Regions from separate parts of the Streptomyces sp. NBC_00009 genome, predicted to be linked through region 1. Evidence: predicted binding sites of a transcription regulator. Region 1 holds the regulator's gene; each other region holds the start of a gene.
The links. Region 1 encodes HrcA, which represses chaperone genes, less so after heat shock. Its sites were predicted from a motif close to TTNGCACTCNGNNNNNCNGAGTGCNAA; they were not measured.

Region 1 (4,094 bases):
CTCGATGCCCTGGACACACACCGCGTCGGCGCCGGCCCGCTGGGCGGCCTGCGCCTCCTCCGGGGTGGTCACGGTGACGGCGGTGAGGGTGCCGACGCGGGCGAGGGAGTCGAGGACGTCGCGGCTCGGGCAGCCGAACGTGAAGGTGACGACCGGTACCGGGTCGTCGAGGAGGATCGCGAGCTTCGCGTCGAAGCCGTCGTCGCGGCCGCTGTCCGGGTCGCCGAGCTGCGTCTCGTACCAGGCGGCCTCACCGGAGAGCTGGCTGGCGTAGACGGCGACGGCCGCGGGGTCCGCGTACTCGGGCTGCGGCATGAAGAGATTGACGCCGAACGGCTGATTCGTCAGCCCCCGTACCTGCTTGATCTCCTGGTACATCCCGTCGGCGGTTTTGTACCCGGCGGCGAGGAATCCGAGCCCGCCGGCCTCCGACACGGCGGCGGCGAGCTGCGGACAGGAGGCGCCGCCCGCCATGGGTGCCTGCACGATCGGATAGTGACAGAGATCGGTCAGCGTGGGGGACATGACCGCATCGTGCCACGTCCCCCGCACCGGACCGAATCGGCCCTTCCGTCCGGCATGTGCCAGGCGGGGTGCGGGGGACGTCAGGCTCCGTCAGCGCCCGTTGAACGCATCCTTCAGCCGCGAGAACAGCCCCTGCTGCCCAGGCTGGAACTGCCCGGTGGGCCGCTCCTCACCCCGCAGCTTCGACAGCTCACGCAGCACCCGCTCCTGCTCGGCGTCCAGCTTCGTCGGCGTCAGGACCTCGACGTGCACGATGAGGTCGCCTCGGCCGCCGCCGCGCAGGTGCGTGATGCCGCGCCCGTGCAGCGGGACCGACTGACCGGACTGCGTGCCCGGCCGGATGTCGATCTCCTCGAGGCCGTCGAGCGTCTCGAGCGGCACCTTGGTGCCGAGCGCCGCGGCCGTCATCGGAATGGTGACGGTGCAGTGCAGATCGTCGCCGCGCCGCTGGAAGACGGGGTGCGGCAGCTCGTGGATCTCGACGTACAGGTCACCGGCGGGGCCGCCGCCGGGGCCGACCTCACCCTCGCCCGCGAGCTGGATCCGCGTGCCGTTGTCGACACCGGCCGGGATCTTCACGGTGAGCGTGCGCCGCGAGCGGATGCGGCCGTCACCGGCGCACTCCGGGCACGGCGTCGGCACGACCGTGCCGAAGCCCTGGCACTGCGGGCACGGCCGCGAGGTCATGACCTGGCCCAGGAAGGACCGCGTGACCTGGGACACCTCGCCGCGACCGCGGCACATGTCACAGGTCTGCGCGGACGTGCCGGGCGCGGCACCCTCGCCGCTGCAGGTCGTACAGACGATGGCCGTGTCGACCTGGATGTCCTTGGTGGTCCCGAAGGCGGCCTCGTCCAGCTCGATCTCGAGCCGGATCATGGCGTCCTGGCCGCGGCGCGTGCGCGACCGGGGACCACGCTGGGACGCCGTTCCGAAGAACGCGTCCATGATGTCGGAGAAGTTCCCGAAGCCACCGGCGCCGAAGCCGCCGGCCCCGCCTCCGCCCGCCTGCGAGAGGGGGTCGCCGCCGAGGTCGTAGACCTGCTTCTTCTGCGGGTCCGACAACACCTCGTAGGCGGCGTTGATCTCCTTGAACCGCTCCTGTGTCTTCGGGTCCGGATTCACGTCCGGGTGAAGCTCACGGGCCAGCCTGCGGAAGGCCTTCTTGATCTCGTCCTGGGAAGCGTCGCGGCGCACGCCGAGTACGGCGTAGTAGTCCGTGGCCACTTACGACTCCGCCAGGATCTGTCCGACGTAACGTGCCACTGCGCGTACTGCTCCCATCGTTCCCGGATAGTCCATGCGGGTCGGTCCGACCACGCCGAGCTTGGCGACTGCCTCGCTGCCCGAACCGTAGCCGACCGAGACCACGGAGGTTGAGCTGAGTCCCTCATGGGCGTTCTCATGACCGATCCGTACGGCCATGCCCGAATCGTTGACCTCACCAAGGAGCTTGAGGAGCACGACCTGCTCCTCAAGGGCCTCGAGAACGGGCCGGATGGTGAGGGGAAAGTCATGTCCGAAGCGTGTGAGATTGGCGGTGCCGCCGATCATCAGCCGCTCCTCTGTCTCCTCGACGAGCGTCTCCAGCAAAGTGGAGAGCACCGTCGAGACCGTGCCGCGGTCCTCCGCGTCGAAGGACTCCGGCAGGTCCTGCACCAGCTGCGGCACGTCCGCGAAGCGGCGTCCCGCGACCCTGCTGTTGAGCCGGGCCCGCAGATCGGCGAGAGAGGTCTCGCCGAACGGCGCCGGGCAGTCGATCATCCGCTGCTCGACCCGCCCCGTGTCCGTGATCAGTACGAGCATCAGACGGGCGGCGGCGAGCGAGAGCAGTTCCACGTGGCGCACGGTGGACCGCGTCAGGGACGGGTACTGCACCACGGCGACCTGCCGCGTCAGCTGCGCGAGCAGCCGCACGGTCCGGCCGACGACGTCGTCGAGGTCGACGGCGCCGTCGAGGAAGTTCTGGATGGCGCGGCGCTCGGGCCCCGTCATCGGCTTGACCGCCGTCAGCTTGTCCACGAACAGGCGGTAGCCCTTGTCGGTCGGGATCCGCCCGGCGCTCGTGTGGGGCTGGGCGATGAAGCCCTCCTCCTCGAGCGCCGCCATGTCGTTGCGCACCGTCGCCGGTGAGACGCCGAGGCTGTGCCGCTCGGTGAGCGCCTTGGAGCCGACCGGCTCCTCGGTCCCCACGTAGTCCTGGACGATGGCGCGCAGCACTTCGAGCCTGCGTTCACTGAGCATTCGCGCGCACCTCCAGCTGTGTCGTCCGCGGCTGGCACTCGGTGTGGCCGAGTGCCAATGGTCTCCGGGTCAGTGTACGGCCGGTGGGTACGGGCCCGGCAAGGGCGCTAGCGTCGGACCCATGGACGACCTGGACTGGAATGCGGTGGGCTGGGAGGAGCTGTCCGCTCGGGCGGGGCGGGTCCGGCTGCCGGGCTGGGACTGCACGACGGGCCTTGTGGTGGGCGACAGGGCGGCGTTGCTCGTCGACACGGGTTCATCACTTCGTGAGGGTGCGGCGCTGCGGGCGGACACCCGGCGCCTCATCGGCCCGCACGCGCGCGTGACGCATATCGCGCTGACGCACCCGCATTTCGACCACGTTCTCGGCACGGCCGCGTTCGCCGGTGTCGAGGTGTACGGCGCCGCGGGCATCGACACGGTGTTCACGCGGGGCCGCGACGAGCTGCGGGCGTCCGCGGTGGCGCACGGCCTGCCGCACGAGGAGGCGGCCGAGGCCACCGACGTGCTCGTCGTGCCGCACCACCGGGTGTGCGGGGAGTGGACGCTCGATCTGGGCGGCGGACTCCAGGTACTGCTCGCGAACGTGGGCCCGGCGCACAGCGGGCACGACCTGGCGGTCCTGGTGCCGGGCACGCCCGAGGTCGTCTTCTGCGGCGATCTGGTCGAGGAGTCGGGCGAACCGCAGGCGGGCCGTGACGCGATGCCGAGCCGCTGGCCGGCCGCCCTGGACCGGCTGCTGGAACTGGGCGGTGAAGGTGCCGTGTACGTCCCCGGGCACGGAGCCGCGGTGAATGCGGAGTTTGTCCGTGCGCAGCGTGCCGCGCTGGCGGCGCGTTTCGGCGTGTCGTAACCGTACGGCCGTTCGTACTTCTATCGTCTGCGGAATGCTCCCACCCGTCTCCCGCCACCGCCCCTCCAACGAGGGCCCTTCGGGCCCGCAGAGCCGTCTGTACTCCCCCGACTTCACCCCGCCCTGGAAGAAGCAGCAGGCCGCCCCCGAGGTGGCGGCGGACGTGGATCTCGTGGTCGAGGAGGTCACGACCGGGTTCTGCGGGGCGGTCGTCCGCTGCGAGAAGACGGCCCAGGGCCCGACAGTGACCCTGGAGGACCGCTTCGGCAAGCACCGGGTGTTCCCCATGGACCCGCGCGGCTTCCTGCTCGAAGGCCGGGTCGTCACCCTCGTACGTCCTGTGTCTGCCGCGCCCGTGCGTCCCACGCGCACGGCCTCCGGGTCGGTCGCGGTGCCCGGGGCGCGGGCGCGGGTCGCGCGGGCCGGGCGCATCTATGTGGAGGGCCGGCACGACGCGGAGCTGGTGGAGCGG
Region 2 (4,094 bases), 1.0 Mb from region 1:
GGCCATCGAGGCCGCCCGCGCCTTCGGCTTCACCACCCTGTCCTGCTCCTCCACCGGCAACCTCGCCGGCGCCGTCGGCGCCGCCGCGGCCCGCGCCGGCTTCCGCTCCTGCGTGTTCATCCCGCACGACCTGGAGCAGGGCAAGGTCGTCATGGCCGCGGTCTACGGCGGCGAACTCGTCGGCATCGAGGGCAACTACGACGACGTCAACCGCTTCTGCTCCGAGCTCATCGGCGACCCGCTCGGCGAGGGCTGGGGCTTCGTCAACGTCAACCTGCGCCCGTACTACGGCGAGGGCTCCAAGACCCTGGCGTTCGAGATCTGCGAGCAGCTCGGCTGGCGGCTCCCGGACCAGCTGGTCATCCCGATCGCGTCCGGCTCCCAGTTCACGAAGATCGACAAGGGCCTCCAGGAGCTGATCAAGCTCGGCCTCGTCGAGGACAAGCCGTACAAGCTCTTCGGCGCCCAGGCCGAGGGCTGCTCGCCGGTGTCCGTCGCCTACAAGGGCGGCCACGACGTCGTGCGGCCGCAGAAGCCGAACACGATCGCCAAGTCCCTGGCCATCGGCAACCCGGCCGACGGCCCGTACGTCCTCGACATCGCCCGCCGCACCGGCGGCGCCGTGGAGGACGTCAACGACGAGCAGGTCGTCGAGGCGATCAAGCTCCTGGCACAGACCGAGGGCATCTTCGCGGAGACCGCGGGCGGTGTGACGGTCGGCGTGACGAAGAAGCTGATCGAGGCCGGCCTGATCGACCCGACGCTCACCACCGTCGTCCTCAACACCGGCGACGGCCTCAAGACCCTCGACGCGGTCGCCGAGACGTCCCAGGCGACCGCCACCATCCGCCCGAGCCTGGACGCGTTCCGCGACGCGGGCCTCGCCCACTGAAGACCCGCGCACTCCCGCGACACCCGCACGGAAAGGCTGCAGCCCCCATGAGCGTCAACGTCCGCATCCCCACCATCCTGCGCACCTACACCGGCGGCAAGGCCGAGGTCGCCGCCGAGGGCACGACCCTCTCCGAGGTCATCGCCGACCTGGAGAAGAACCACACGGGCATCGCGGCCCGCGTCCTGGACGACCAGGGCAAGCTGCGCCGCTTCGTGAACGTGTACGTCAACGACGACGACGTGCGCTTCGAGCAGGGCCTTCAGACGGCGACGCCGGAAGGCGCGGGCGTCTCGATCATCCCGGCCGTCGCCGGCGGCTGAACCACCGCGACTGTACTCAGCGTTACCTGAATTGCCCCCTCCGCGAGAGAAACGGAGGGGGCAATTCTGCATGGTTGAGCGCGGTAGAGTTGGGAAGCGAGCTTCGCGCCTGTGCCGAGCGCATATATGAAGTCGGCCGCCGCCCGACAAGAAGCAGCCAAAGTGCCCCGCCCTTATCGGGTGTTCGTGGCATTTGTCGGGCCCGAGTTGCCCCGGAATCCAATGACTCCGCCGCTTATTACCGCTCTGCCGCGCCCAGAATTCTCGTCCGATTGACCTGTTGCAGAGGGCAGTTGGGCAGATACATTCAGCCGCGGTCGACGCGTTCCGGCGCACACCTCCAACCAATGGGGCGTGAGGTCTGACCCGGGTCCGCGAAGTGCGGGCCTGTGCAAGGGCCAGTAATAGGGGAGTTAGTCATGGCTCAGGGCACCGTCAAGTGGTTCAACGCGGAGAAGGGGTACGGCTTCATCGCGGTCGACGGTGGTGCGGATGTATTCGTCCACTACAGCGCCATCCAGATGGACGGATACCGCACCCTTGAAGAGGGTCAGCGAGTCGAATTCGAGATCTCGCAGGGCCAGAAGGGTCCGCAGGCGGACATGGTCAAGCTCGCCGTCTGATCTCGGCGCGATCGGCCACCGACACACTCACGCCGAGAGGCCCGTACCCCGCGAGGGGTGCGGGCCTCTCGTGCGTGCACGCGCGGCCCGCGCAGGCCGTCCGCGGGGACCGCGTGTCTGCCGGAGGCGCTTGCACTCTCCTAGGCCGAGTGCTAATCATTGCGTTAGCACTCTGAAGGTGAGAGTGACAGAACTTGGATCGGGTCGGTGAGGCTCGCAGGCCGGGTGGGGCAAGGAACCACACGGCACGCAGGCCGTCCGTCGCGGGCACCAGCACGGTCCGTTTGCGTTTCCACCCCGTCCGGGAGGACCACTTCACATGGCCAAGATCATCGCGTTCGACGAGGAGGCACGGCGCGGCCTCGAGCGCGGCATGAACCAGCTCGCCGACGCCGTCAAGGTGACCCTGGGCCCCAAGGGTCGCAACGTCGTCCTCGAGAAGAAGTGGGGCGCCCCCACGATCACCAACGATGGTGTGTCCATCGCCAAGGAGATCGAGCTCGAGGACCCGTACGAGAAGATCGGCGCCGAGCTGGTCAAGGAGGTCGCGAAGAAGACGGACGACGTCGCCGGTGACGGCACGACGACCGCGACCGTCCTCGCCCAGGCGCTCGTCAAGGAAGGCCTGCGCAACGTCGCGGCCGGCGCCAACCCGATGGCCCTCAAGCGCGGCATCGAGAAGGCCGTCGAGGCCGTCTCCGCCGCCCTGCTCGAGCAGGCCAAGGATGTCGAGACCAAGGAGCAGATCGCTTCCACGGCCTCCATCTCCGCCGCCGACACCCAGATCGGCGAGCTCATCGCCGAGGCGATGGACAAGGTCGGCAAGGAAGGCGTCATCACGGTCGAGGAGTCGCAGACCTTCGGTCTCGAGCTTGAGCTCACCGAGGGCATGCGCTTCGACAAGGGCTACATCTCGGCGTACTTCGCCACCGACATGGAGCGTATGGAGTCGGCACTCGACGACCCGTACATCCTCATCGTCAACTCGAAGATCGGCAACGTGAAGGACCTCCTTCCGCTGCTCGAGAAGGTCATGCAGTCCGGCAAGCCGCTGCTGATCATCGCCGAGGACGTCGAGGGCGAGGCCCTGTCGACCCTGGTCGTCAACAAGATCCGTGGCACCTTCAAGTCCGTCGCCGTCAAGGCCCCGGGCTTCGGTGACCGCCGCAAGGCCATGCTCGGCGACATCGCCATCCTCACCGGTGGCACCGTCATCTCCGAGGAGGTCGGCCTCAAGCTGGAGAACGCCGGTCTCGACCTGCTCGGCCGCGCCCGCAAGGTCGTCATCACCAAGGACGAGACGACGATCGTCGACGGCGCCGGCGAGAGCGACCAGGTCCAGGGCCGCGTCAACCAGATCCGTGCCGAGATCGAGAACTCGGACAGCGACTACGACCGCGAGAAGCTGCAGGAGCGCCTGGCGAAGCTCGCCGGCGGTGTTGCGGTCATCAAGGCCGGTGCCGCGACCGAGGTCGAGCTCAAGGAGCGCAAGCACCGCATCGAGGACGCCGTTCGCAACGCGAAGGCGGCCGTCGAGGAGGGCATCGTCGCCGGTGGTGGCGTGGCCCTGCTCCAGGCCTCCGCGGTCTTCGAGAAGCTCGAGCTCGACGGTGACGAGGCGACCGGCGCCAACGCCGTGAAGCTCGCGCTGGAGGCCCCGCTCAAGCAGATCGCCGTCAACGGTGGTCTCGAGGGTGGCGTCGTCGTGGAGAAGGTCCGCAACCTTCCCATCGGCCACGGCCTGAACGCCGCGACCGGTGAGTACGTCGACATGATCGCCGAGGGCATCCTCGACCCGGCGAAGGTCACGCGTTCCGCGCTGCAGAACGCCGCGTCCATCGCCGCGCTGTTCCTGACCACCGAGGCCGTCATCGCCGACAAGCCGGAGAAGGCCGCCGCGGGCGGCGCTCCGGGCGGCATGCCGGGCGGTGACATGGACTTCTGATCCTGACGGATCGGTAAGTACATCTCTGTCGGCCCCCGGGACCACTTGGTCCCGGGGGCCGACGGCGTGTTGTCAGACCGCCTGCTCCTCGTACGTGCGCCATGCGTCGCGCCCGGCCTGCGCCGCGCTCTGCGCCTGGTGGAGGGTCCGGGCGGCGAGCTCGCCGGGCGGCACCTCCCAGCTGCCGGTCCAGGTGCGGCCCGCGCGGACCAGCTCATAGACCAGCAGGCCGACACCCGCCGCGGAGACCAGCATCCCGGCGCCGGTCAGCACGGCGCCGGCGGTCAGCCGCCCCTGGTCGGGACGGAACT
Region 3 (4,094 bases), 2.2 Mb from region 1:
GCTGCCGCAGCCGGGCCTGCGCGATGGCCGCCGAGACGAGGTCCGCCGGGTGGTCGCGGCGCAGCCGGGTGGCGACGGCGAGCTCCTGGCCGGGGGTGATGTCCCGTACGTCGTCGAGGAGCGCCTGGCCCTCCGTGGAGAGCAGCGAGCTGAAGGAGGCGAGGTCGTTCACCAGGCCCATTGTGGGCCAGTCGGTGGACGGTGCGCGCCCGGCCGCGGTGTCGGGCCCTGATCAGTGTTGTGAGCTGCGAGGATCCGGCGCCATGCGACTTGTACGACAAAACGACAAAAGAGCCGTTAAGGGGACGCCGGGCCGGAGGGCCCGTCACGCCCGTACGCGGGCCGGTCTCGCCGTTCTCGCCGCCTGTGCGGTCGCTTCCGGGTGCGCCGCGGCCGACGGCAGGAAGGCCGTCGAGCCGGCGCCCGGCCAGGGGCCGCCCGCCCGCGGCCTCGACTCCTATGCGGGCAAGATGCCTGCCGCCCAGGCCGCCCGGGTCGCGATGGCCAAGAAGTGGCGCCTGTCGGAGCCGCCGCTCCTCGCGCCGCCCGCGCCCGCCGAGAAGCCCGTGATCAGGGCCCGTAAGGGCTTCGAGGTCGACGGCCAGGAGGATCTGCCGCCCGTCTTCACGACCGTGCCGACCAAGGACAAGGTCGTGTTCCTCACCATCGACGACGGCTCCGAGAAGGACCCGGAGTTCCTGAAGATGATGAGCGACCTGAAGATCCCTTACACCGCCTTCCTCAGCAACTACCTGGTGAAGGACGACTACGGCTACTTCGGGAAGATGCAGTCCCGCGGCGTCTCGCTGAACAACCACACGCTGACGCACCCGTATCTGCCCGGCCTGTCCTACGAGGGGCAGCTGCGCGAGATCTGCGGCATGCAGAACATCATGCAGGAGCAGTACGGGAAGCGGCCCGTCCTCTTCCGCCCGCCGTACGGCAACTACAACCGGGACACGCTGCGCGCCGCCAAGTCCTGCGGCATCAAGTACGCGCCGATCTGGAACGAAGAGGTGTACGTCGACCACGTCGAGTGGCGCGAGGTGGACCAGGACCTGCACCCGGGCGACATCATCCTGACCCACTTCCGGGGCCGCGAGGAGTGGAAGGGCACCATGCCCGACATGGTCCGCCTGCTCATGAAGTACGTGACCGACAAGGGGTACGCCGTGGCCAGGCTGGAGGACTACCTGTGATGTCCGTGCGGGCGCGCCGGGCCCCCGCGCGCACCGGGCCCCGGCGGCTGCTCGCCGCCGCCCTGGCCGCCGGTGTCCTCGCACCCGCGCTGCTCGCCGGGTGCGCCCAGTCCGTGGACCCGATCGAGCGGCTCAGCAGGAAGGCGGCCGAGAAGGTCCGCCATTCGCACGACGCGGCACCTACGGCCACGCCGGCCGTGGGCCTGGGGAGTGGGTCGTGGGGTGGGCTCGGGGCAGGGAAGACGGGGGCGGGAGGCGGGCCGGTGCGCGTCGCGCCTCTTCACACCCCCGCGCGTCACGGCGCAACTCCGCGTGGCGGCCGCGCCCCGGACGCCTACCGTCGCTGGGGACTCTCCGCGCCGCTCGCCCCGGCGCCGAGACCCCCGGCACGCCACGCGGCCGGGGCGGGACCGGGACCGCACGCGCTCCCGCGCGTCGTGGACCACGTCCGCACCAAGGACCACGTCGTCTTCCTGACCTTCGACGACGGCGTGGACCGCGACCCTCACTTCGCCGACATGGTCCGCGACCTGCGGCTGCCCGTCAGCGTCTTCCTCACGGACGGCGTCGCGGGCCCCGGCCACGACCACCTCGGCAGGCTGCGGACCCTCGGCGCGGGCGTGCAGAACCAGACCCTGAACCACCACGTCCTGCCCTCGCTCCCGTACGCCGAACAGCACGCCGAGATCTGCGGCCAGCAGGACCGGCTGAAGAACCGCTTCGGCACCCGCCCCCGCCTCCTCCGCCCGCCCTTCGGCGAGTACGACCAGAACACTCTGCGCGCCGCTGCCACCTGCGGGGTCGACGTCGTGGTCCTGTGGCGCGCCTCGGTGCGGAGCGACGACCTGCGTTACGCGGACGGGGGCCGGCTGCGTCCCGGCGACATCGTCCGGGCCCAGTTCCGTGACGGCGACGGCCCGCACGGGACGACGCTCACCGGGACGACGACGCGGCTGCTGCGCCGTATCCAGGCCCAGGGGTTCACGGTGGGGAGGCTCGAGGACTACCTGTGACGGACGGGCCGGAGGGGCCGTGCGGAAGACTCGCCATCAGTGAATTGGCACTCCGCTTGACCGAGTGCTAATCGCAGTCATAGTCTCGGCCCTGGCACTCCCCACTGGAGAGTGCCAATAGCGACGGGCAGGTCCGGCACCCGCGACGACGGATCCACCTGGTCGCCACCTCAGACAGTTAACCCCGTGATCTCCGAAGGGGGAGGTCGGATCGTGACGACCACCAGCTCCAAGGTTGCCATCAAGCCGCTCGAGGACCGCATTGTGGTCCAGCCGCTCGACGCCGAGCAGACCACCGCCTCTGGCCTGGTCATCCCGGACACCGCGAAGGAGAAGCCCCAGGAGGGCGTCGTCCTGGCCGTGGGCCCGGGCCGCTTCGAGAACGGCGAGCGTCTGCCGCTCGACGTGAAGACCGGCGACATCGTGCTGTACAGCAAGTACGGCGGCACCGAGGTGAAGTACAACGGCGAGGAGTACCTCGTCCTCTCGGCTCGCGACGTGCTCGCGATCGTCGAGAAGTAATTCACCCACTGTTTTAGTTCTGCGCCCCTGGCTCCCCGCTACTCAGCTGCGACTTTTCTCAGCATGCCGGGCGTCGGGGGCGCAGTTCGTTCGAGAGGACTAACAGCACCATGCCGAAGATCCTGAAGTTCGACGAGGACGCCCGTCGCGCCCTCGAGCGCGGTGTCAACAAGCTTGCCGACACGGTCAAGGTGACGATCGGCCCCAAGGGCCGCAACGTCGTCATCGACAAGAAGTTCGGCGCTCCCACCATCACCAACGACGGTGTCACGATCGCCCGCGAGGTCGAGATCGACGACCCGTACGAGAACCTCGGCGCCCAGCTGGTGAAGGAGGTGGCGACCAAGACCAACGACATCGCGGGTGACGGCACCACCACCGCCACCGTGCTCGCCCAGGCCCTGGTCAAGGAAGGCCTGCGCAACGTCGCCGCCGGCGCCTCCCCGGCCGCCCTGAAGAAGGGCATCGACGCCGCGGTCAAGGCCGTGTCCGAGGAGCTCCTCGCGACCGCCCGCCCGATCGAGGACAAGGCCGACATCGCGGCCGTCGCCGGTCTGTCGGCCCAGGACTCGCAGGTCGGCGAGCTCATCGCCGAGGCGATGGACAAGGTCGGCAAGGACGGTGTCATCACCGTCGAGGAGTCCAACACCTTCGGTCTGGAGCTGGACTTCACCGAGGGCATGGCGTTCGACAAGGGCTACCTGTCTCCGTACTTCGTGACGGACCAGGAGCGCATGGAGGCCGTGCTCGAGGACCCGTACATCCTGATCAACCAGGGCAAGATCTCGTCCATCCAGGACATGCTGCCGCTGCTTGAGAAGGTCATCCAGGCCGGTGGCTCCAGGCCGCTCCTGATCATCGCCGAGGACGTCGAGGGCGAGGCCCTGTCGACCCTGGTCGTGAACAAGATCCGCGGCACGTTCAACGCCGTCGCCGTCAAGGCGCCCGGCTTCGGTGACCGCCGCAAGGCGATGCTCGGCGACATGGCCACCCTCACCGGTGCCACCGTCATCGCCGAAGAGGTCGGCCTCAAGCTCGACCAGGCCGGTCTCGACGTGCTCGGTTCCGCCCGTCGCGTGACCATCACCAAGGACGACACCACGATCGTCGACGGTGGCGGCAACTCCGACGAGGTCGCGGGCCGCGTCAACCAGATCAAGGCCGAGATCGAGAACACGGACTCCGACTGGGACCGCGAGAAGCTCCAGGAGCGCCTCGCGAAGCTGGCCGGCGGCGTGTGCGTGATCAAGGTCGGCGCCGCCACCGAGGTGGAGCTGAAGGAGAAGAAGCACCGTCTGGAGGACGCCATCTCCGCGACCCGCGCCGCGGTCGAGGAGGGCATCGTCTCCGGTGGTGGCTC

Region 2: the regulator HrcA is predicted to act here: its motif matches at 1,968-1,994, upstream of groL (chaperonin GroEL).
Region 3: the regulator HrcA is predicted to act here: its motif matches at 2,257-2,283, upstream of groES (co-chaperone GroES).

The regions. Positions count from the first base shown of each region.
Region 1 is NZ_CP108312.1:5,346,836-5,350,929, reverse strand. It holds gene OHA58_RS24090 (nitronate monooxygenase) at 1-525, opposite strand, end outside; gene dnaJ (molecular chaperone DnaJ) at 616-1,752, opposite strand; gene hrcA (heat-inducible transcriptional repressor HrcA) at 1,753-2,769, opposite strand; gene OHA58_RS24075 (MBL fold metallo-hydrolase) at 2,891-3,622, shown strand; gene OHA58_RS24070 (DUF3097 domain-containing protein) at 3,657-4,094, shown strand, end outside.
Region 2 is NZ_CP108312.1:4,335,114-4,339,207, forward strand. It holds gene thrC (threonine synthase) at 1-892, shown strand, start outside; gene OHA58_RS19675 (MoaD/ThiS family protein) at 940-1,215, shown strand; gene OHA58_RS19680 (cold-shock protein) at 1,635-1,838, shown strand; gene groL (chaperonin GroEL) at 2,158-3,783, shown strand; gene OHA58_RS19690 (hypothetical protein) at 3,856-4,094, opposite strand, start outside.
Region 3 is NZ_CP108312.1:3,145,351-3,149,444, reverse strand. It holds gene OHA58_RS13920 (THUMP-like domain-containing protein) at 1-181, opposite strand, end outside; gene OHA58_RS13915 (polysaccharide deacetylase family protein) at 264-1,199, shown strand; gene OHA58_RS13910 (polysaccharide deacetylase family protein) at 1,199-2,212, shown strand; gene groES (co-chaperone GroES) at 2,426-2,734, shown strand; gene groL (chaperonin GroEL) at 2,845-4,094, shown strand, end outside.